DNA from 2 places in the Noviherbaspirillum cavernae genome. Region 2 is predicted to be linked to the other one. Evidence: predicted binding sites of a transcription regulator. Region 2 holds the regulator's gene; the other holds the start of a gene.
What was found. Region 2 encodes NrdR, which represses ribonucleotide reductase genes. Its sites were predicted from a motif close to CACNANATNTNGTG; they were not measured.
Positions count from the first base shown of each region.

Region 1: D3870_RS02830 (ribonucleoside-diphosphate reductase subunit alpha) is a predicted target of NrdR. The motif match lies at 4,803-4,816, and genes of this name have one in related genera.

Region 1 is NZ_QYUN01000002.1:570,760-581,599, reverse strand. Features, by position in the region: gene D3870_RS02835 (ribonucleotide-diphosphate reductase subunit beta) at 366-1,547, opposite strand; gene D3870_RS02830 (ribonucleoside-diphosphate reductase subunit alpha) at 1,639-4,548, opposite strand; gene ampD (1,6-anhydro-N-acetylmuramyl-L-alanine amidase AmpD) at 4,921-5,520, opposite strand; gene D3870_RS02820 (sigma-54-dependent transcriptional regulator) at 5,520-6,965, opposite strand; gene D3870_RS02815 (sensor histidine kinase) at 6,991-8,706, opposite strand; gene D3870_RS23015 (PP0621 family protein) at 8,703-8,951, opposite strand; gene D3870_RS02805 (cytochrome C assembly family protein) at 8,948-9,757, opposite strand; gene ffh (signal recognition particle protein) at 10,093-10,840, shown strand, end outside.
Region 2 is NZ_QYUN01000002.1:2,526,328-2,537,167, reverse strand. Features, by position in the region: gene tolA (cell envelope integrity protein TolA) at 1-339, opposite strand, end outside; gene D3870_RS11825 (ExbD/TolR family protein) at 347-784, opposite strand; gene tolQ (protein TolQ) at 784-1,473, opposite strand; gene ybgC (tol-pal system-associated acyl-CoA thioesterase) at 1,559-1,978, opposite strand; gene D3870_RS11810 (SDR family NAD(P)-dependent oxidoreductase) at 2,044-2,790, opposite strand; ZMP/ZTP riboswitch at 2,916-3,020, shown strand; gene glyA (serine hydroxymethyltransferase) at 3,186-4,433, shown strand; gene nrdR (transcriptional regulator NrdR) at 4,727-5,197, shown strand; gene pilV (type IV pilus modification protein PilV) at 5,283-5,909, shown strand; gene D3870_RS11790 (PilW family protein) at 5,906-6,931, shown strand; gene D3870_RS11785 (pilus assembly PilX family protein) at 6,928-7,578, shown strand; gene D3870_RS11780 (pilus assembly protein) at 7,617-10,840, shown strand, end outside.

The DNA.
Region 1 (10,840 bases), 2.0 Mb from region 2:
CCTCATTTGATTACGCCTCTCTTTTTGCATGAGTCACAGTCGCGCGTCGACCGTGACGGAGGTCCATGCAACGCGGCTCAGAGCACGCTGTTGCAGCCGTAACCAAAAAAAACGCCAGCAACAATGCCGGCGCCGGAATACTCTTTTGGAAAAACCAACAGGTTTTCCAAGGAAAAATCTGCCACGCCCGACCACGTCGGGAACGGCAGCAATAACAGAGCAGATCGATTCGTTCGTCTACTGTTCATTAATTTAGGATTAGCCTTTCAGTCCTGCAGTCGATTGTCCTTGGGACTTATTCGTGTCGGTTTGCCGACTGCACTTTGTCTCCACCTGCCTCGCGCCCGGCTACGAGCTTCATCCATCTATTCCCAATTCAGGGCACCGCCTGTCTGGTATTCGATCACACGTGTCTCGAAGAAGTTGCGCTCTTTTTTCAGGTCGATCATTTCGCTCATCCAGGGGAAGGGATTTTCTTCCTGCGGGAACATCGGATCGAGACCGATCTGTTGTGCGCGGCGATTCGCGATGAATCTCAAGTACCCTTTAAACATCGTCGCATTCAACCCGAGCACTCCACGCGGCATTGTATCCTCTGCGTAGCGATATTCCAACTCTACCGCGCGCAAAAACAACGATTTGATCTCGTCACGGAATTCCGCAGTCCACAGATGCGGGTTCTCCAGCTTGATCGTGTTGATCAAGTCGATTCCGAAATTGCAGTGCATCGATTCGTCGCGCAGGATGTATTGATACTGTTCCGCCGCACCCATCATCTTGTTCTGACGACCGAGCGCGAGAATCTGCGTGAAGCCGACATAGAAGAACAAACCTTCCATCAGGCATGCAAACACGATGAGGGACTTCAGCAGCGTCTGATCGCTCTCGATCGTGCCGGTCGTAAATTGCGGATCGGTCAGCGTATCGATGAAGGGGATCAGGAACTCATCCTTGTCGCGAATCGACGCGACCTCATGATACGCATTGAAGATTTCGCCTTCGTCCAGGCCGAGCGATTCGACGATGTACTGGTACGCGTGGGTGTGGATCGCTTCTTCAAACGCCTGACGCAGCAGGTACTGGCGGCACTCCGGCGCGGTGATGTGGCGGTAGGTGCCGAGCACGATGTTGTTCGCGGCGAGCGAGTCGGCGGTGACGAAGAAACCGAGATTGCGCTTGACCAGTCGACGCTCGTCTTCGGTCAGGCCGTTCGGGTTCTTCCACAGCTCGATGTCGCGCTGCATGTTGATCTCTTGCGGCATCCAGTGGTTGGCGCAGCCGGCCAGATACTTGTCCCACGCCCATTTGTATTTGAAGGGCACGAGCTGATTGACGTCGGTCTGGCCGTTGATGATGCGCTTGTCGGCGACATTCACGCGGCGCTCGGCTTCGCCGGCTGCCGGTTGTGAAACCAGTGACGGGTTGAGCGCGACGTCGTTCATTTGCGCGTTCAGCGAACGGGCCTGCGGCATCGCCGGAGCCAGTCCGGGCTGCGGAGTCTGAGCCGCTCTTGCGGCAGAAGTTGTTTCGTCATCCCAACTTAGCATATTGATTCTTCCTTACACGTATTCTAGTGGCACTTGCGCGATGTTCAAGCTGGCGCGACATGAATGCCGCACCAGCGCATTCATGTCGCGCTTACTGGCAGGCTTCGCACTCTTCGAAACCGGGATCGCCCGGACGCAGCATGCACGCAGGGCCGGCAATATCATCGGCTGCCACGGTTCCTGCAGGCGCTGCCGCCATGCCGCCGCCGAGTCCGCCGGTCGCCGACACCGCGTTGAGCGCGCCGGCCCTGGTGGTCGATTTCTCGGCATGGGTGGCGCCGATGGTGCGCAGATAGTAGGTCGTCTTCAAGCCGCGCAGCCATGCGAGCTTGTAGGTCTCGTCCAGCTTCTTGCCGGATGCGCCCGCCATGTAGATGTTGAGCGATTGCGCCTGGTCAATCCATTTCTGGCGGCGCGATGCGGCTTCGACCAGCCACGACGGCTCGACTTCGAACGCGGTCGCATACAGATCGCGCAGGTCTTGCGGGATGCGATCGATCTTGGCCAGGCTGCCGTCGAAGTACTTGAGATCGGAGACCATCACTTCATCCCACAGGCCGCGCGCCTTCAGATCACGCACGAGATGTTCGTTGATCTCGGTAAACTCGCCGGACAGGTTCGACTTCACATACAGGTTCTGGTAGGTCGGTTCGATGCAGGCCGAGACGTCGATGATGTTGGAGATCGTCGCGGTCGGCGCGATCGCCACGCAGTTCGAGTTGCGCATGCCGTGCTGCTTGATGCGGTCGCGCAACGCGCTCCACTCCATGGTTTCGGAGGTATCGACTTCCAGATAGCCGCCGCGTTCTTCCGCCAGCAGCTTGAGCGAATCCTGCGGCAGGATGCCGCGATCCCACAGCGAGCCGCGATAAGAGCTGTAACGACCGCGCTCTTCCGCCAGTTCGGTCGATGCCCAGTAGGCGTAGTAGCACACCGCTTCCATCGAGCGATCGGCGAACTCGACCGCGTCCATCGAGGCGTAAGGGATGCGCATCATGTGCAGGCAGTCCTGGAAGCCCATGATGCCCATGCCGACCGGACGATGGCGCAGGTTGGAGTCGCGCGCTTTCTTGACGGCGTAGTAGTTGATGTCGATGACGTTGTCGAGCATGCGCATTGCCGTGCGGATCGTCTTTTGCAGCTTGACGTGATCCAGCTTGCCGTTCTTCATGTGCGCCGGCAAATTGACAGAGCCGAGGTTGCAGACCGCGATTTCGGAGTCGTTGGTGTTCAGCGTGATCTCGGTGCACAGGTTGGAGCTGTGCACGACGCCGACGTGCTGCTGCGGTGAACGAATGTTGCACGGGTCCTTGAAGGTAATCCATGGATGACCGGTTTCGAACAGCATCGACAGCATCTTGCGCCACAGGTCGAGCGCCTGCACTTTCTTGAACAACTTCAATTCGCCGCGCGCGGCCTTGGCTTCGTAGCCAGTATAGGCTTCCTCGAAGGCGCTACCGAACTTGTCATGCAGGTCCGGCGCATCGGAGGGCGAGAACAGCGTCCACTCGCCCTTCTCCATCACGCGCTTCATGAACAGGTCGGGAATCCAGTTCGCGGTGTTCATGTCGTGCGTGCGGCGGCGGTCATCACCGGTGTTCTTGCGCAGGTCGAGGAATTCCTCGATGTCCATGTGCCAGGTTTCCAGGTAGGCACAGACTGCGCCCTTGCGCTTGCCACCCTGGTTCACGGCGACGGCGGTGTCGTTGACCACTTTCAGGAACGGCACCACGCCTTGCGACTTGCCATTGGTACCCTTGATATGGGCACCGAGTGAGCGCACCGGGGTCCAGTCGTTGCCGAGACCGCCGGCAAACTTCGCCAGCAGCGCGTTTTCCTTGATCGCTTCGAAAATGCCGTCGAGATCGTCGGCCACCGTGGTCAGATAGCAGGACGACAGCTGCGAGCGCTGCGTGCCGGAATTGAACAGGGTCGGCGTCGAGCTCATGAAATCGAACGAGGACAGCAAGTTGTAGAACTCGATGGCACGCGCTTCGCGGTCGCCCTCGTTCAATGCCAGGCCCATCGCGACGCGCATGTAGAACGCCTGCGGCATTTCGATACGCGTGCCTTGAATGTGCAGGAAGTAACGGTCGTACAGCGTCTGCAGACCGAGGTAGCCGAACTGCAGGTCACGCCCCGGCTGCAACGCATCAGCCAGTTTCTGCAGGTCGAACTGCGCCAGCTTGGCATCGAGCAGATCGGCTTTGATGCCCTTCTCGATGAATTTCGGGAAGTAATCGACGTAATGCGCCTGCGCATCGTTTTGCGCGACTTCCTGGCCGAATACCTCCTTGCGGATAGTGTGCATCAGCAGGCGCGCGGTGACCTTGCTGTACGCCGGGTCCTTTTCCATCAGGGCGCGGGCCGCGAGGATCACGGATTTGTGCAATTCCTCGACCGGCACGCCGTCATAAAGATTCTTGAGCGTTTCAGCGAGGATCGCTTCGGCATCGACATGCTTTTCCAGACCGATGCAGGCAGAGGTGATCAGGCCGCGCACCTGGGCGATGTCGAGCAGGCGGCGCTGGCCGTTGTCCGTGACGTGCAATTGCGGCGTTTCGACAGCCCTGGCAGATTGCTGCTGCGCACGCTCTTCCATGCGCTTGGCGCGATACAGCACGTAGGCACGCGCCACATCATGTTCGCCGGAACGCATCAACGCCAGCTCGACCTGATCCTGCACGTCTTCGATATGGAAGGTGCCGCCAGCGGGTTGGCGACGCACCAGCGCCGACACCACGCCGGCGGTCAACTGCTCGACCAGCTCGCGCACGCGCGCCGATGCTGCGCCTTGCCCGCCATTGACCGCGAGGAATGCCTTGGTGACGGCGATCGAAATCTTGGACGGCTCGAATCCGACTACGGCACCATTGCGGCGGATGATTTTGTAGTCGCCAAGCGTGACGGAAAGATGTGCTGCGGATGGAGTATCGCTGCCTGGAGAGACCAGACCGAATTCGGCGGGGGATTTGACGGAAACTTCTTGAGTAGAGTGCATCTAGCCTCCTTACATTGCATTGTTGGCAGCGTGATTGCTGCTTGTGGTTATTAATTAGAACACCCGGTTCAGCGGATGTTCACGAGATACCGATATCGCGTGTGCGGCCTGCCTGCATGCCGGGAGGTGTTCTTCACACCGGCAATCGCGTCACACGACGTTTTGCGAAAGGAGAGCTGTTCCTGGCCCGCCTGAATCAAATAAGCATTGCATCAAGGCACCATCTGAACAGCTCCGATGGATCATCGCGGCACCACTATATGTAGTGGCTCCAATTGCGAATTAAACTAATTCTAGTGCCAGGATGGCGAGTTCGCAATACCTTTTTTATGAGAGGAAACACAAATTTTCATTGTGCGGCAGTTGACTTTTTCAACCCGTGATGGGGAAGCGCAATGCCTGATGAGCGAGTACTAACGGCCTGACTTGATCGAGCCGTGCATGGTAATCGGACCAGTTGAAAAACGGGCCCGGATCGGTCTTGCGTCCCGGCGCGATATGCTCGTGTCCGATCACATCGGCAAGCTGATATCTGGATTGCAACGCCACAGTCAGTGCGACCAGCGTGTCGTATTGAACGGGCTCGAACACTTCGAAATCGGTTCCCTCCAGTTCGATCCCGATCGAAAAATCGTTGCACCGTTCGCGCCCGCAAAACGACGATGCGCCGGCATGCCATGCGCGGTCGTTGGCCGATACAAACTGCACCACGGTGCCGTCGCGGCGGATCAGGAAATGCGCCGACACGCGCAAGCTGCGCAACTGGTCGAAATACGGATGGGCTTCATGGTCGAGCCGGTTGCAGAACAGGTCGGCAATGAACGGCCCGCCAAACTGGCCGGGCGGCAGGCTGATATTGTGAATCACCAACAGATCCACTCTCGCGTCGACGGGTCGCACATCGAAATTCGGCGAAGGCTCGCATTGTGCTTCGATGCACCAGCCATCGGCGCCTATGCTAAAGCGCCGCATTATTCAGGCTCATGGATGGAAAGGCGTTGCATCCGGTAACGCAACTGCCGGAAGCTGATACCGAGCAGGCCGGCGGCTTGCGTGCGATTGAACCGCGTCTTGAGCAGTGCGCGCTCGATGATCTGGCGCTCGATGCCATCCAGATGGTCCGGCAGAGAACTTGGCAGCGCTTCCGCATCGGTCGTTTCAGACCGTGCCGCCGGCGTCGGAACATGAAGGGCAGCGGCATCCGGCATCGCCAATGCCACGGCGTCGGATGCCTGCCGCACATCGATGGCCGGTGAATTCACCGCTTTCAGCGCGAGGTCCGCCACCTCGATGAGGCCATCGTTGGCAAACGCCAGCGCCCGCTCGAGGATATTTTCCAGCTCGCGCACATTTCCCGGAAAGGCATAGGCCTGCAACGCATCCAGCGCGGACGGCGACAGCACCGCGCGCACGCCTGGTGCCGCGAGCCGCTCCAGAATCGCATCGGCCAGCAAGCCGATGTCGTCCAGCCGCTCGCGCAACGGCGGCAGACGCAGCTCGATGACATTGAGGCGATAGTACAAATCCTGCCGGAACCTGCCCTGTTCGACGCACTCGGCCAGATTCTGGTGCGTCGCGCTGATCAGCCGCACATCGACCGGTTCTTCGACCGTGGAGCCGATCTTGCGCACACGGCGCTCCTGGATCGCACGCAGCAGCTTGACCTGCATCTGCAAGGGCAGATCGGCAACTTCATCGAGCATCAGGGTGCCGCCGTTGGCCGCCTGGAAAAAGCCGTCGCGGTCATCGGTCGCGCCGGTGAAAGCGCCTTTGCGGTAGCCAAAGAATTCGGCCTCCATCAGCGCCTCCGGAATCGCGCCGCAATTGACCGCAAGGAAGGGTTTGTCGACCCGCGCGCTGTGCGCGTGGATATCGCGTGCGGCAAGCTCCTTGCCGCTACCCGATTCGCCGGTGATCGCAACCGGTGCCATGCTGCGCGCCAACCGCGCGATCTGCAAGCGCAAATCCTGCATGACGCCGGACTGCCCGACCAGGCAGGAGGACGTCCCGGCGGCTTGCGCGTTCCGGTGATCTGCGCTGATGCCGGTGACGTTCATGTGCAAGGCCGATTGCACCATCTGGCGCAACTGCTCCAGTGCGACCGGCTTGGACAGATAGTCGAATGCGCCCGCCTTCAGCGCCGCGACCGCATTATCCGCGCTGCCGTATGCGGTAATCACGGCAATCGGTGTGTTTCGGCAATTCGCCGCGACTTCGCGTACCAGCTCGATGCCCATGCCATCCGGCAGGCGCATGTCGGTCAATACCAGCGCATAGTCGGCCTTTGCCAGACGCGCGCGCGCGTCCTCAAGACAGTGCGCACTGTCCACATCCAGCCCCATTCTGACGAGCGTGATCTCCAGCAGCTCGCGCAGGTCGGCTTCATCGTCGACGATCAGGATACGCGGTGAGGTCATGATTATTGTTAAGCTTGTTTTTCGGTCAGGCGCGATCCGGTGTGGCAAATGTGATCACGAATCTGCCGGTCGGCTCGACTGCTCCGTCGCTGGAGCCGTCGTACCGGTATTCGTAGTCCAGCATCGCCCCGTTATTCAAACACAATTCGCGCGCCACGTAGAGCCCCAATCCGGTGCCCTTGCTCGATGTTGTATAAAAGGGTTCGAACAGGTGCGCTCGCACACCCGGCTTGATGGCGGGACCGTCATCCTGTATGTGCACTTCCAGCCGGCTGGCCATGTCGGAGACGGCATGGATGCGTATGCTGCCGCGCCGGCCGCTGGCGTAGCGCAGCGCGTTCGATAGCAGATTCACAACAACCTCGCGCAGATGCAGCGGATCGAAACGCGCATGATGCGAGCGCATTTCGCCAAGCTGTATGAGCCCGGGCATGACCGCATGCGCTTCGTGAAATTCGCCGAGGATGTCGGCAAATAACGGCGCCAGCGCGAGCGGTTCGCGCGGCGATTGTGCCTTGCGCGACAACTTGAGGATGTCCTCGATCATTCGGTTCAGGCGCTTGACGTTGTCGCCAACGATGCTCAGGAGACGCGACTGCGCCGGATTCGAGATATCTTCGCCCAGCAGTGCGGCGGCATGCGCAATCGCGGAAAGCGGATTGCGCACTTCATGCGCGATGCTGGCGGTCAGGCGGCCCATCGATGCGAGTTTCAACTGTTGCGCCTGGTTCTCGATCTCGGTCACGTCTTGCAGGAAGATCAGCGTGCGCTCCTCGCTCAGGCCTTCCGTCTCCACCGTCACGAAGCGCAACTTCAAATGCGATCCCAGTTCGCGCCGCATTTCGCGGCTGATGGTGCTTGCTCCATTGAGGGTGGGGAGATCGTCTCCCGGCTTGACCACGACAAAAGCGGTTGAACCGGTTTCGCTGGTCGCCTTGGCGGCAGGCAATGCGGCCCAGGTTCGGTACGCCTCGACAATCGGCGCCATGGAGGGAATGTCTTTCAGCCTGTAGCGTGCCTGCCCATACGGAACGGACAAGCCGAGCATGCGCTCCGCCGCCGGATTGCCGACAAAGACCCTGGTATCGCGGCCAACCACGAGGATGCCGTCGCCCATGTCCGCGATCACCATGCGATTGATCGCTTGCTGCACTTGCAAGTCGCGTCCGCGTTGCCTGGCAAGCTCCTCCTGCTTGAGCAGCCGGGCGGCAAGACGATTGAGCACGAAGACCGCCGCGAAGAACGCAGCTCCGTACAATCCCGCACGCGACAGCTCCGCTTCGCCGAACGAGGTGAGGAATGCGTACCCGCCTTCGCCCAGCAATACAAATGTCACCACCGACACGCTGAACAGCGCCAGCATCATCGACGCAAGGATGGCGCAGCCCGCCAGTGGAAACAGGAAGAGAATCGCCAGACCGCTCTTCGCTCCCCCGCCCGCGACATACAGCATCGATATCACCGCGATATCGACCGCGAGTTGCACAAGCAATTGCAGCGAAAACCGTTTCCTCAAGTACACCGACAGCAGCGCAAAAACGACGGCAAGCACGAAATAGACAGCGCCGTGAATTTCCCAATTGACAAGATGATTGGCGATGCCGAAATTCTGCTTCGTATTGAGGCTGAGATAGATGAGCAATACGATCGCAATGACGATCCGCGTGAAGCTGAAGGTCTGCAGCGTGCGCCAAAGGGTTTCGCGGGTATCGGCGCGACGCGATTGCGCGATCGGCTTCATGAGCGAACACCGAGACGGCGATGCTCTTCGCTGCAAAATACAAGTCCTTCGGAATTGCCGAAGGACTCCGACAGCGGCACATGCAACCCGCAGTGCGCGCACTGGATCATCGCTTCGCCGCCGTCAGCCGCCTTCGGAGGGGTTGAATCGGTCTTGGCCGAGTCCGGCGCCTTCAACGATCTTTTCGCATGCAGCAGCCACGCGACAACGAGGATGCCGATAATCACCCATATCAAGAACTTCACGCGAGTCCCCGATGCAAAACCACTTCCAGCACGAATCGGCTCCCGACATACGCCAGGAACAGAGTGGCGAAACCGGACAGCGTGAAACTCAGCGCCGTCTTGCCGCGCCAGCCGCGCCAATGGCGTCCCGCCAGCAGCAGGCCGAACAGCAGCCAGGACAGCAGCGTGAAAACGATCTTGTGATTCCACTGGAACGCCTTGCCGAACAATTCCTCGGAAAACACCACGCCGGACAGCACGGTCAAGGTCAGCAAGACAAAACCGAATGCGATCAGCCGGAACAACAGCTTCTCCATGGTCAGCAATGCGGGAAGCCGGTCGATGGCCGCTGCCAGCCAGCCGTTTGCGCCGGCACCGGGCCGGGTATGCAGCTTCGATTCCTGCAAGGCCATCAACACCGCATGAAATGCCGCGATGGTCAGCGTACTGTACGCCAGGATGGCAATCGCGATATGCCATGACAGCAGGACGGATTTGCCCGCCAGCGGCATAACGTTGCCGGGAAAAAGCACCGGCAGCAGCACAGCCGCGGCCGCGCTGGGCAGCACGAGCACGCGCAAGCCGTCCAGGGAAAAATTCCGGTTCTCCAGCCAGTACGCAGCGACCGAAATCCACAGCGCCGCCGACAGCATGACCGCAAAGCCGACGCGCAACGCGCCTGGCGTGATGACATCGCCCCACAACGCGACGCCGTGCAACAGCCAGCCAACCGCGGTGCCCGCCGAGATGGCGAGGCGCTGGTGCGAAGGCAGGAATGCGCATACCGCGTACAGCAATGCCGCCAGGACGAAAAAGGTTGTTTGCATTGCACGGAATGGTGGTAAACGAATTTTGAGTTTATACCATGTAAGGCTGCAATCGACTGCCTTGCACACGGTGATATATCACGCGCCCGGCCACTCGCAATTCTGCTATATCGCGTTGTCAAAAGGCTGTCAGTTGAACGACAGTAAGAGTACAACTCATGTCACTCCGTCAACCGACATCAACCATGCTGACACGACGCCATTGGACCGCCGCATTCCCGCTGCAACGCCCCTCCGCCCACGACGAGCCGCAAGCGCGCTTCGGTTAGAATGGACGACTGTTCACGATGCCTGCCGCATCGCCTTTGCCTCCCATTTCCTGAGATTCAACATCCATGCTCGACAATCTGACCCAACGCCTCGCCAAAGTCATCAAAACCATGCGCGGCGAGGCGCGCCTGACCGAATCCAATACCGCCGAAATGCTGCGCGAAGTGCGCATGGCCTTGCTCGAAGCCGACGTCGCGCTGCCCGCCGTGCGCGAATTCATTGCCCGCGTGAAGGAAAAAGCGATGGGCGAGGACGTTATCGGCTCATTGACCCCCGGCCAGGCGCTGGTCGGCGTCGTGCAGCGCGAACTCGCCGCCATCATGGGGGGCGATCTCGGCCCCGAAGCTTCGCAACTCAATTTCGCCACCCAGCCGCCGGCAATCATCCTGATGGCCGGCCTCCAGGGCGCGGGCAAAACGACCACGGTCGGCAAACTCGCGAAATATCTGCGCGAGCAGAAAAAGAAAAAGGTGCTGACCGTTTCCGCCGACGTGTATCGCCCGGCGGCAATCGCACAGTTGCAGACCGTCACCGAGCAGGTTGGCGCGGACTTCTTTCCCTCCGCACCGACCGACAAGCCGGTCGATATCGCACTGGCTGCGCTGGACTATGCAAAAAAGCACTATCACGATGTGCTGCTCATCGATACCGCCGGCCGGCTCGGCATCGACGAAGCGATGATGCAGGAAATCGCCGCCCTGCATGCGGCCGTCAAGCCGATTGAAACCCTGTTCGTCGTCGATGCCATGCTCGGCCAGGATGCCATCAACACGGCCAAGGCTTTCAACGATGCATTACTGCTGACCGGCGTCG
Region 2 (10,840 bases):
CTTCTCCAGTTCCGCCTTGCGCTTCTTTTCCTGTTCCAGCGCGATGTCCGGCTGCTTCAACTCGGGTTTTTCGACCGGGCGCTCGATGACCTGCGGAGGAGTTTCCTTGATGACGGGCTGGGGTTCCGGTTGCGGCTCTGTCGGTGGCTCGGGAAGCGGGGCGGCTTCGCGTACCTGCGGACTCCACACTTCGGCCTCGATCGTGACCGGTGTTTCGTTCTGCCAGCGGATGCCGATCCAGAGAAAGACCAGCAGCGCAAGATGCACCAATGCCGCGAGCGTGATTGCACGCCAGCGGCCGGGCTCTTTCGGTACGGTGTAGGGAGTTGCGTCTGTCATGGAACCATCATTGCCTGGTTGCGAGTCCGACACGGTCCACGCCGAGTTTTTTCGCTTCCGAAATGATCTGGATTACTTCGTCGTACTTGATGTCCTTGTCCGCCGAAATCATCACCGGCAGCTCGGGTTTCGCATCATGGATTGCACGCAGCTTTTGCAGCAATGCAGCACGGTTCGCCGCCTTCTCGCTTTGCGCGCCGCCGCTCTTCTGGCCGCTGACGCCGATGGTTGCCGCGGAATCCGGCTTCAATGCGATCTGGATGTATTCGGTTGGCGGCAGCGCGGATCTGGCGGCAGTGGGCAGGTCGATCACGCCCGGATTGGTCAGCGGCGCGGCGACCATGAAAATCACCAGCAGCACCAGCATCACGTCGATATAGGGTACGACGTTGATTTCAGCCTTGAACTTGCGGCTGCGCCCGCCGCGCATGCTCGAATTCGCCATCAGCGCGCCTGCCGTTGCAAGATGTTGGAGAACTCTTCGATGAAGCTTTCGAAGCGGATCGCCAGCCGGTCGATATCGTGCGAATAGCGGTTGTACGCCACCACCGCGGGGATCGCCGCAAACAGGCCGATCGCCGTCGCGATCAGTGCCTCGGCAATGCCCGGCGCAACCGATGCGAGCGTCGCCTGCTGCACATTCGCCAGGCCGCGAAACGCATTCATGATGCCCCACACCGTGCCGAACAAGCCGACGTAAGGCGATACCGAGCCGACCGAGGCGAGGAAGGCGAGATGCGATTCCAGCGCATCCATTTCGCGCTGATATGCCGCCCGCATCGCCCGGCGCGCGCCGTCGATCATGCTGCCGGGATCGACCTGGTTCCTGTTGGCGAAGGATGCCCGCACCTTGTTGTATTCGCTCATGCCGGATTCGAAAATGCGCGCCAGCGCGCCATTCTTGCGGCGGTTCGACGTTGCCTCGTCATACAAGGCGTTCAGGTTGCCGCCCGACCAGAAGGCGCGCTCGAATTCTTCCGTCTGCACGCGTGCGCTTTTGATGGCGAACATCTTGCGAAAAATATACGTCCAGCTCATCACCGAAACCAGCAGCAGCAATGCCATCACCAATTGAACGAGCAGGGAGGCATTGGAGATGAGCGAGATGAAGGATAAATCTTGTGTGACAGTCATGGTGATTTGTTACGGTGATGGGCAAATTGTATTCGCGGGACGTGCCACGCGATTCTTGTCAGGCCGAATGCGCAGCAGCGAGAAGTCAGCCGGAGTGTTTTATTTTCACCAGCACTTCATCCGGGATTGGACTGGGGCGGAATGCCTCGGTATCGATACAACCGATCTTGATCCGTCCGCTGGTGAGCAATTGCGTTTGCGATCCATTCATGCGCCAACATTCTTGCATGAACTGTACCGACGCGCGTCCAAGTTTTTCGACTACGACAGTCAGTTTCAGTTCATCATCTAATTTCGCTGGAGCATGATAATCGACCGCAGTGCTCTTTACCACAAACATCACGCGATGTGATTCTGTCAATGCTTGCTGACTCACGCCTGCAGCGCGCAGCCATTCGGTGCGCGCGCGTTCGAAGTACTTCAGATAATTTGCATAAAAGACAATGCCGCCTGCGTCCGTATCTTCGTAGTAAACGCGGACGGGCCAGATGAAATTTTCGTGCATCTTCAATTTGATAATCCGAGTGTGCCGCCGCAATGTCGGCACACTGCCTGGTTTGACTTGCGCGGTCAGACGTTGCGCTTGATGTTGAAGGGGGCGAAGCCCTGGCAGGTCGGCATCATTTCAATGTAGTTGATATTGACGTGCGCCGGCAGTGTCGCAATCCAGTACGCTGCTTCCGCGATATCGCCGGCAGTCAGCGGCACCGTGCCTTCATACACCTTGGCCGCTGCTGCATCGTCTTTGAGGCGCACATTGGAGAATTCCGTGCCGCCGCACAAACCGGGCGCAATGTTTGTCGCGCGTACACCGGTGCCGACCAGGTCGGCACGAAGATTGAGCGTGAACTGATCCACGAATGCCTTGGTTGCACCGTAGACGTTCCCGCCGGGGTAGGGGTACGTGCCGGCGATCGAGCCGAGGTTGATCACCAGTCCGCTTCCGCGCGCAACCATCGTCGGCAGCAGCGCACGCGTCATCGTGACGAGGCCCTTGCAGTTGGTGTCGATCATGGTTTCCCATTCTTCCAGCGATGCCTGTTGAGCCGGAGCGACGCCAAGCGCGAGCCCCGCATTGTTGATCAGGACGTCGATTTCCCGCCACTCGGCAGGCAGCGCGGCAAGCGCATTGTTGATGGAATCCTTGCTGCTGACATCCATTTCCACCGGCAGCAGCGCTGCGCCCAGTTCTGCCGCCAGCGCGTCGAGCCGGTCCTTGCGGCGGGCGGTGGCGATCACCTTGTGTCCGTGCCGGACGAATTTGTGTGCCATTTCAGCGCCGAAACCGGAGCTTGCTCCTGTGATAAGAACGAGCATGAATTTTCCTTTTCTGCAAAATTTGCGGGGTGCCAAAATTGTAGCGGAAAGCAGCCTGTCTGCATGGGTGCCAAGGGTAGGGCTCCTTGCTCAATTCAGACAGCTACCTTACAATTTAATACCATTTCGTCTCACGTGACTGGCGAAACACCGGAGCCCACGGTTCCGGCACAAGGTGGATATCCACCGGGGAACGTGAGATTCTCTAGCCGTTCGCCTGGGCAGCCACAAATGGAACGCACGACTGAGGCTGCCTGTCATTTCCCAATGGCCCTCATTCGATTCCGAGCTTCCGGCAAGAGTTGCCGCGTTTCCCGACGGAGCGGGCGCACAACGCTTGTTGGCAAAGGCTTGAAGCAAACGTACTTTGCATATTTAATCGATTGGAGATTCTCATGTTCGCAAAAGACCACACCATCGCCAAAGTCGATCCGGAACTTTGGTCCGCCATTCAGCACGAAACCACGCGTCAGCAAGAGCACATCGAACTGATCGCCTCCGAAAACTACACCTCGCCTGCGGTGATGGAAGCGCAGGGCTCGCAACTCACGAACAAGTACGCCGAAGGATATCCCGGCAAGCGCTATTACGGCGGCTGCGAGTATGTCGATGTCGCCGAGACGCTGGCCATCAACCGCCTCAAGGAACTGTTCGGTGCCGAAGCGGCGAACGTGCAACCGAACTCCGGCTCGCAAGCCAACCAGGGCGTCTTCTTCGCCATGCTCAAGCCCGGTGACACCATCATGGGCATGTCGCTTGCAGAAGGCGGGCACCTGACACACGGCATGTCACTGAACATGTCAGGCAAGTGGTTCAACGTGGTTTCCTACGGCCTCAACGACAAGGAAGAGATCGATTATGACGCGATGGAGCGTCTTGCCCACGAGCGCAAGCCGAAGCTGATCATCGCGGGCGCATCCGCCTATGCACTGCGCATCGATTTCGAGCGTTTCGCCAAGGTGGCAAAGGATGTCGGCGCATACTTCATGGTCGACATGGCGCACTATGCCGGCCTCATCGCAGCCGGCGTCTATCCCAATCCGGTGCCGCATGCCGATTTCGTCACATCGACTACGCACAAGTCGCTGCGCGGTCCGCGCGGCGGCATCATCCTGATGAAGGCGGAACATGAAAAGGCGATCAACTCGGCCATTTTCCCGGGGATCCAGGGCGGTCCGCTGATGCACGTCATTGCCGGCAAGGCAGTTGCCTTCAAGGAGGCGCTCGCGCCTGAATTCAAGGAGTATCAGCAGCAAGTGGTCAAGAACGCGGACGCGCTGGCAAAGGCGCTGATTGCGCGCGGCCTGCGTATCGTGTCGGGCCGCACGGAATCGCACGTGATGCTGGTCGATCTGCGCGCGAAGAAAATCACCGGCAAGGAAGCGGAAGCCATCCTCGGCTCGGCCCACATGACCTGCAACAAGAATGCGATTCCGAATGATCCGGAAAAGCCATTCGTCACTTCCGGCATCCGTCTCGGCAGCCCGGCGATGACCACGCGCGGCTTCAAGGAAGCGGAAGCGACCAAGGTCGGCAATCTGATCGCGGACGTGCTCGACAATCCGCATGACGTTGCGACCATCGAACGCGTGAAAGCGGAAGTCAAGAAATTGACCGACGCTTTCCCGGTTTACGGCGCGTGATACTGGGCACCGTTAGCGCCGATAATTGCATCGGTTGAGCGGATAAAAGCGGTCGCTTGCCATTGGCTGAAGCGCACCGCTTTTATGCTATTCGGGACAGCATTTATTTTGAGCTCCGGTTTTGTGCTTTTGCATGGCAACAGCCCTTGGTGGACGCAAACAGTGCATGAATTGTTGCGAGGACACTTGATAATTTTTCCAAGCAACAAAAAATTAATGAATTGACAATAAATTAATTGTAATATTGCACGAGTTTTTTAATTACTCCTTTCTTCTGCTTCGCAGCAAGTACCATGAAATGTCCCTTTTGTCATCACGAAGACACCCAGGTTCTCGACACGCGCGTGTCGGAAGAAGGGGATACGATTCGCCGTCGTCGTCGTTGCGCCGCATGTGACAAGCGCTTCACGACCTACGAGCGCATCGAGTTGACGATGCCGGTCATCGTCAAGAAGAACGGAAGCCGTACCGATTTCGATCCGGCAAAACTGCGCGCCAGTCTCATGCTGGCGTTGCGCAAGCGTCCTGTGTCTGCGGAAGCGGTAGATGCCGCCATTCATCGTATCGAAGAAAAACTGCTATCCAGTGGCGCACGTGAAGTCCTGTCGGGCCACATTGGCGAACTCGTCATGCGCGAACTGAAGCGTCTCGACAAGATCGCTTACATCCGCTTTGCCTCTGTCTACAAGAGTTTTGAAGACGTTGCCGAATTTCAGGATGCGATCGCCGAAGTCGGGCGCGAACGCAAACATTCCAGCAAGTAGTCATTGAAGCCGCCGTGCATGTGCAAGGCGGCTTTGTTTTGTCATAAATATTGCAAATACAACAACTTTATTGAGGCTGGCGAACATGGTCGTATGCATTCGTCGTGACAAAAGGGGAGGGCATCACGGTGTTTCCGTGAGCTGTAACTCGCGAAACGGTTTTTCGATGATTGAAGTCCTCGTTTCGGTCTTTGTGCTCGCGCTGGGCGTGATCGGAGCCGCCGGGATGCAACTGGTTTCCCTTCGAACTACCCAGCAATCTGCATTTCAGACGGCCGCATTGCAACTCGCCTCCGAGATGGCCGACAAGATGCGCGCAAATGCGAATCAAATGGGATTGCCTGATGATCAGAATCCCTTTCTCGCGCTGAACTACAAATCCGCCACTGATGCTGCGCCGGAGGCTCCTGCCAAACTGTGTTTTTCCGCGACATGTAGTGCAAGTGAGCTGGCCAGTGCCGACATCTACGATCTTCAACGTCGGGTCAAGGAATTGCTGCCAAGCGGGCGCGTGACAATCTGCCGTGATACCCAGCCATGGGACGAGTCAATCAATGGCTTGGCATGGGATTGCACTGCAGGCGCGGGCAACGGATCGGTTGTGATCAAGATGGGATGGCAGGAAAAAGCCGCTGATGGAAAATTGATCAAGAACGAGAATGACCTGTTCCCACCGGCAGTGGCACTCACAGTGCAACCCTACGCACAATGAATAGCTGCCGATACCATCAGGCCGTCCGCCTCCGCTTCGCGAATCAATCAGGACTGACATTGGTGGAGCTGATGATCTCGATGACGCTGGGATTGGTGGTTGTCATGGCGGCGACAGCGCTGCTGTTGTCGACCAAATCCGGCTATGCCGTGCAGGACGAGAGTGCGCGTATTCAGGATACCGGCCGTTACGCGATCGAGAGCATTGCGCGCGCAGTGCGGCAGGCGGCGTACGAGGATTGGCGTACGGATGACGTACCGATTCTATCCACCGGTGACATCAGCGCGAATATCGAAGGCCTTGACGCAAAGAGTCTGAAAAAAATTACCGCTGGCATCGAGTCTCCTCAAAGTGACGCGGTCAATGGCAGCGATGTTCTTGCAGTCCGCTTTTTCGGTTCCGGTATCGGAAAGCATGGGGACGGGACCATTATCAATTGCGCCGGCTTCGGCGTCCGTGCTGCGACTTCGCAAGCGACGGCCGAGAGCGAGCGCGGATGGAGCATTTTCTATGTTCGCACGGGTACGGATGGGGAGCCAGGGTTGTATTGCAAGTGGAAGAAAGACGCCGAGCCAGGCGCGGGCGGCGACGATAGCTGGACGGCGGAATCGATCGCGCGTGGAGTCGAGTCGTTCCAGGTGTTATACGGACTCGACCTGAACGCTGACTCGTTACCTGACCGGTTTGTCAGCGCAACAGCGATAAATGCGATGGACGATGCGTTTGTGGCGGCAGCAGGCGCTGCGGAAAACCCCGTCGACAAGAACAAGATAACCAACTGGAAAAAGGTGGTGACGGTCAAGGTGGCGCTTCTGCTCCGCGGCTCGCAGCCGACGCGGGAGGGCACGCCAAATCTGGTGTACGACCTGTTCGGCAAGGACTATGCCGATGCCAACGCGACGACCGATATCGGGACGCGAATCAAGGAGATGGCGTTGCCGAATTCGATACGCAATCGCGCACGGAAAGCGTTTGCGATGAGCATCCAGTTGCGGAACCAGGCGGCGGGAAGCGGAGCATGACGTCTGTGTGGCAAACATCGGGGGCGATCAGCCGCAAGCGGCGATGCGCCAGTCAACCATCGAGGCAAGTCGGCGCTTCGCTGATTGTGTCCCTGCTGATGCTGATTGTCATCCTGCTGCTTGGCATTTCCGCAGCAAGTCTTGCCTTGCAAAGCGAGAAAGCATCGCGCAATGATCGCGATCGGCAAATTGCGTTTCAGGCTGCGGAAGCCGGCCTCATGGATGCCGAGCGCGACATTGAACGCTCTCCCGATCCGGGAAAATCCCGCAGTCATCTGTTTGCAAATGACAGTGCAGAGGGCTTCGTCCCGGGTTGCGGCAACAGTGGCACGAACCTTGGCTTGTGCAGTCCCGCTCACAACGCTTCCCCCCAGATCTGGCAAACCGTCGATTTCATGGATCAGTCGGCCAATGCGCATACGGTGCCGTACGGACAGTTCACCGGGCAGATATTCCGAACGGGGAAAGGAGTGCTGCCAAGCCGGCCTCCACGTTACATCATCGAATTCATGTCGGATACGCGCCCCGGTGCATCGGCCAGCGCGGAGGACATGGCATTCATCTATCGCATTACCGCGATCGGCTTCGGCATGCGCGAGTCGACGCAAGTGGTATTGCAGTCGATCTACAGAAAGGATGCTCAATGAAGACAAGGCGGATCATTCGCTTCCGAAAAGCTCTTGCGATGCTGCCGAGCGTTGTCGTCATTGCCGTCGGCTTTGCGTCATCGTCGGCATGCGCTGCGAATCCTGTGGTGGAAATCGCGAACGGTCCGTTGTTCAGCGCACGCGGCAACGTCCACCCGAACATGATACTGAGCCTGTCTGTCGAATTCCCAACGGTCGGAGTCGCCTATCGCGGCGATGATGGAAGCTACAACCGGACCACGGAGTATGTCGGATACTTCAATCCCGCGAAGTGCTATGTCTACAATGGCGGAAATCGGAATCTGACCGACACCGGATACTTCTACATATACAAGAACGCCGACCCGGTAACGCATGAATGTGACGGCAATTCCTTCAGCGGTAATTTCATGAACTGGGCTGCGTCATCCGCAATAGACATGCTGCGCTACGCGTTGACGGGAGGTGACCGGATCATGGACACGGCAGATATGACCATTCTGCAACGAGCGGTTCTCATGGATTCCGGAACGAACAATTTCTATGCCCATTCCACTTATTTTCCTCGCAGGAAAATCATTGAGAGCGGCAACGTCAGTGCGCCGAAACGAGTAACGCCTTTCGATGTCTCCACGCTATATGTTGTGTCCTGTCGCAATCGCATTCTTTTCAGCGATCAGAGCAGCGAGCTTGGCGGAAACAACGCATCCTTCAGCAGCAAGGCGAGCACATACTGCCTGTCGAAATACGACGGCAATGGAAAGGCATCGGAGGAAGCGCAGGATAAGCGGCTTGGGGAGTATCTGGTACGGGTCCAGGTCTGTGACGAGAGCGAAGGACCCGAGCGGAAGGATCTCTGCAAGCGGTACGGCAGTCGCTACAAGCCGGTTGGCGAGATTCAGAACAAATCCGACAGATTGCGCCTTGCCGCGATGGGATACCTGTTGGACGACAGCGAGACGCGCTATGGCGGCGTATTGCGAGCACCGATGAAATACGTCGGCGCGAAAAAAGTGGAAGCCCCCGAATTCGTCCCGGTACCCAATGACAAACCGGAATGGGATCCGGAAACCGGCGTGTTGTATCCCAATCCTGAGAATCCGCTGGATAAGTACAACAAGGTGGTGAACAGCGGTGTCATCAACTACTTGAACAAGTTCGGCCGTACCGCGAGCTACAAGAGGTACGATCCGATCGGCGAACTGTATTACGAAGGCATTCGCTATCTGCAAGGGAAGCAAGCGACGCCAGATGCGACGACAGGCATGACGGAAGCGATGAAGGATGGTTTCCCCGTAATTGATACATGGGTCGATCCATTGATTGCGTCTTGCCAGAACAATTACGTGCTGTCGATTGCTGACGTTAACACTCATTGGGACCGCTATATTCCCGGTAATGAGCGCACCAAGTACGGCAGTGCGTTGGCGGACGCATTTGACGCGACCCGTCCTGCTGACAGCGCCGATGGCAAGAACCCGGTATTGGACGTCAAGCCGTGGACCGGACGGGTCGGTGACTTGGAAACCAATTCCAATGGCGAGAACGACAATCCCGTTCCCAATACGACGCTCGCGCAACTCGCTGTCAAAGACACCGGCTCGGGCGGACACGGCACTTACTACATGGCCGGATTGGCCTATTGGGCAAATACACATGACATCCGCCTCGACAAGCGGACCCGCGTGAAAACTTTCACCATTGATGTGGATGAAGGCGGAAATGGGCTCATCGATAACAACCCCCGGTCGCTGAAGCCGCGCAACAGTCAGCTCTATCTGGCCGCGAAATACGGCGGGTTTAACAGTGATAACAATGGCGACAGTCCGTTCGACCCCGATGCGCCGAGCCCGAGCTGGAAATGGGACAAGGATGGCGACGGAGTGCCGGACAACTATTTTCTGGCAGGCCAGCCGCAGAAACTGATTGAGTCGATTCGCAAGGTGTTCAACGCGGCCGGCGATGTCAGCGGTACGATCTCGGGCGTTTCGGCGTCGAGCGCCAAAATCGCATCCGACGGAGCCTATGTATATCAGCCCGGCTTCAATTCCGGAAAATGGACCGGCAGCCTGAAGAAGCTGGCGCTGACATTGACCGATGACGGCGGCATCAGCATTGCAGAGAGCGCGGTGTGGGATGCCGGCACGCTACTGACCGGCACGAACTTTCTGACGCCGAATCCGTCGCACGCGCAACGCCGGATCTACACGACGAAAGTCGATGCCGACAATGTCGTCACGACGACGGAGTTCAAATGGAGTGGCTTGAGCGAAGCGCAAAAAGCGTTGCTGAATGTCTCGCCCGTGAGTGGGGCGGTGGACGATCTGGGTGAAATGCGGGTCAATTTCCTGCGCGGCGATCGCAGTCCCGAGGTCGACATGCCGAAGATGTTTCGCTCACGTGACAGCGTGCTGGGCGATATCATCAACAGCAATGTGGCGTATGTCGGCGCGCCGGCCTTGAATGGCAGGGGCGACGGATACCAGGAGTTTCGCGAGGCGCGCAAGAACCGCACGCCCGCAGTATATGTGGGCGCGAACGATGGCATGCTGCATGCGTTCAACGCGAATGACGGCAAGGAACTGTTTGCATATGTGCCGCGCCAGGTGATTGGCGGCTTGTCCCAGTTGACGCGGCCCGACTATGTACATCGACCCTTTGTCGATGGTGCCTTGACAACCGGAGATGCCATGGTGCGCGGATATTGGGCAACGGTTCTCGCGGCAGGTCTGGGTGGAGGTGCGCAGGGTGTCTTTGCACTCGATATCACCAATCCTGCCAGTTTCGGCAGCGGCAACGGCGCGTTATGGGAATTCACCGACGCAGACGATGTGGACATGGGAAACCTGACAAGCGCGCCTGTGATAGCGAAGTTCCGGATTGCGGTGACGAACGGCATTCCCGTATACAAGCATTTTGTCGTCGTTCCGAGCGGCCTGAACAATTACAAGGATGACGGCAAATCCAATAGCGACGCCTCGAATGCGCTGTTTCTGCTCTCGCTCGACAAACTACCCTCGGCGCAGTGGAAGCTGGGAGTCAACTATTACAAGTTCAAGATTCCCGGTACGGATTCCTCCTTGCAAAATGGATTGGCAACGCCGGCGCTGGTAACCGATAGCAACGGTACGGTCCGACTCGCCTATATCGGAGACCTCCAAGGCAATCTGTGGCGTATTGATTTTTCCGGTGCTGCGTCATTGGGTGCGGTGCAGGTCGATAGTGCGCCGTTGTTTACTGCCAAGGATGCGACACAGGTACGTCAACCTATCACGATGCAACC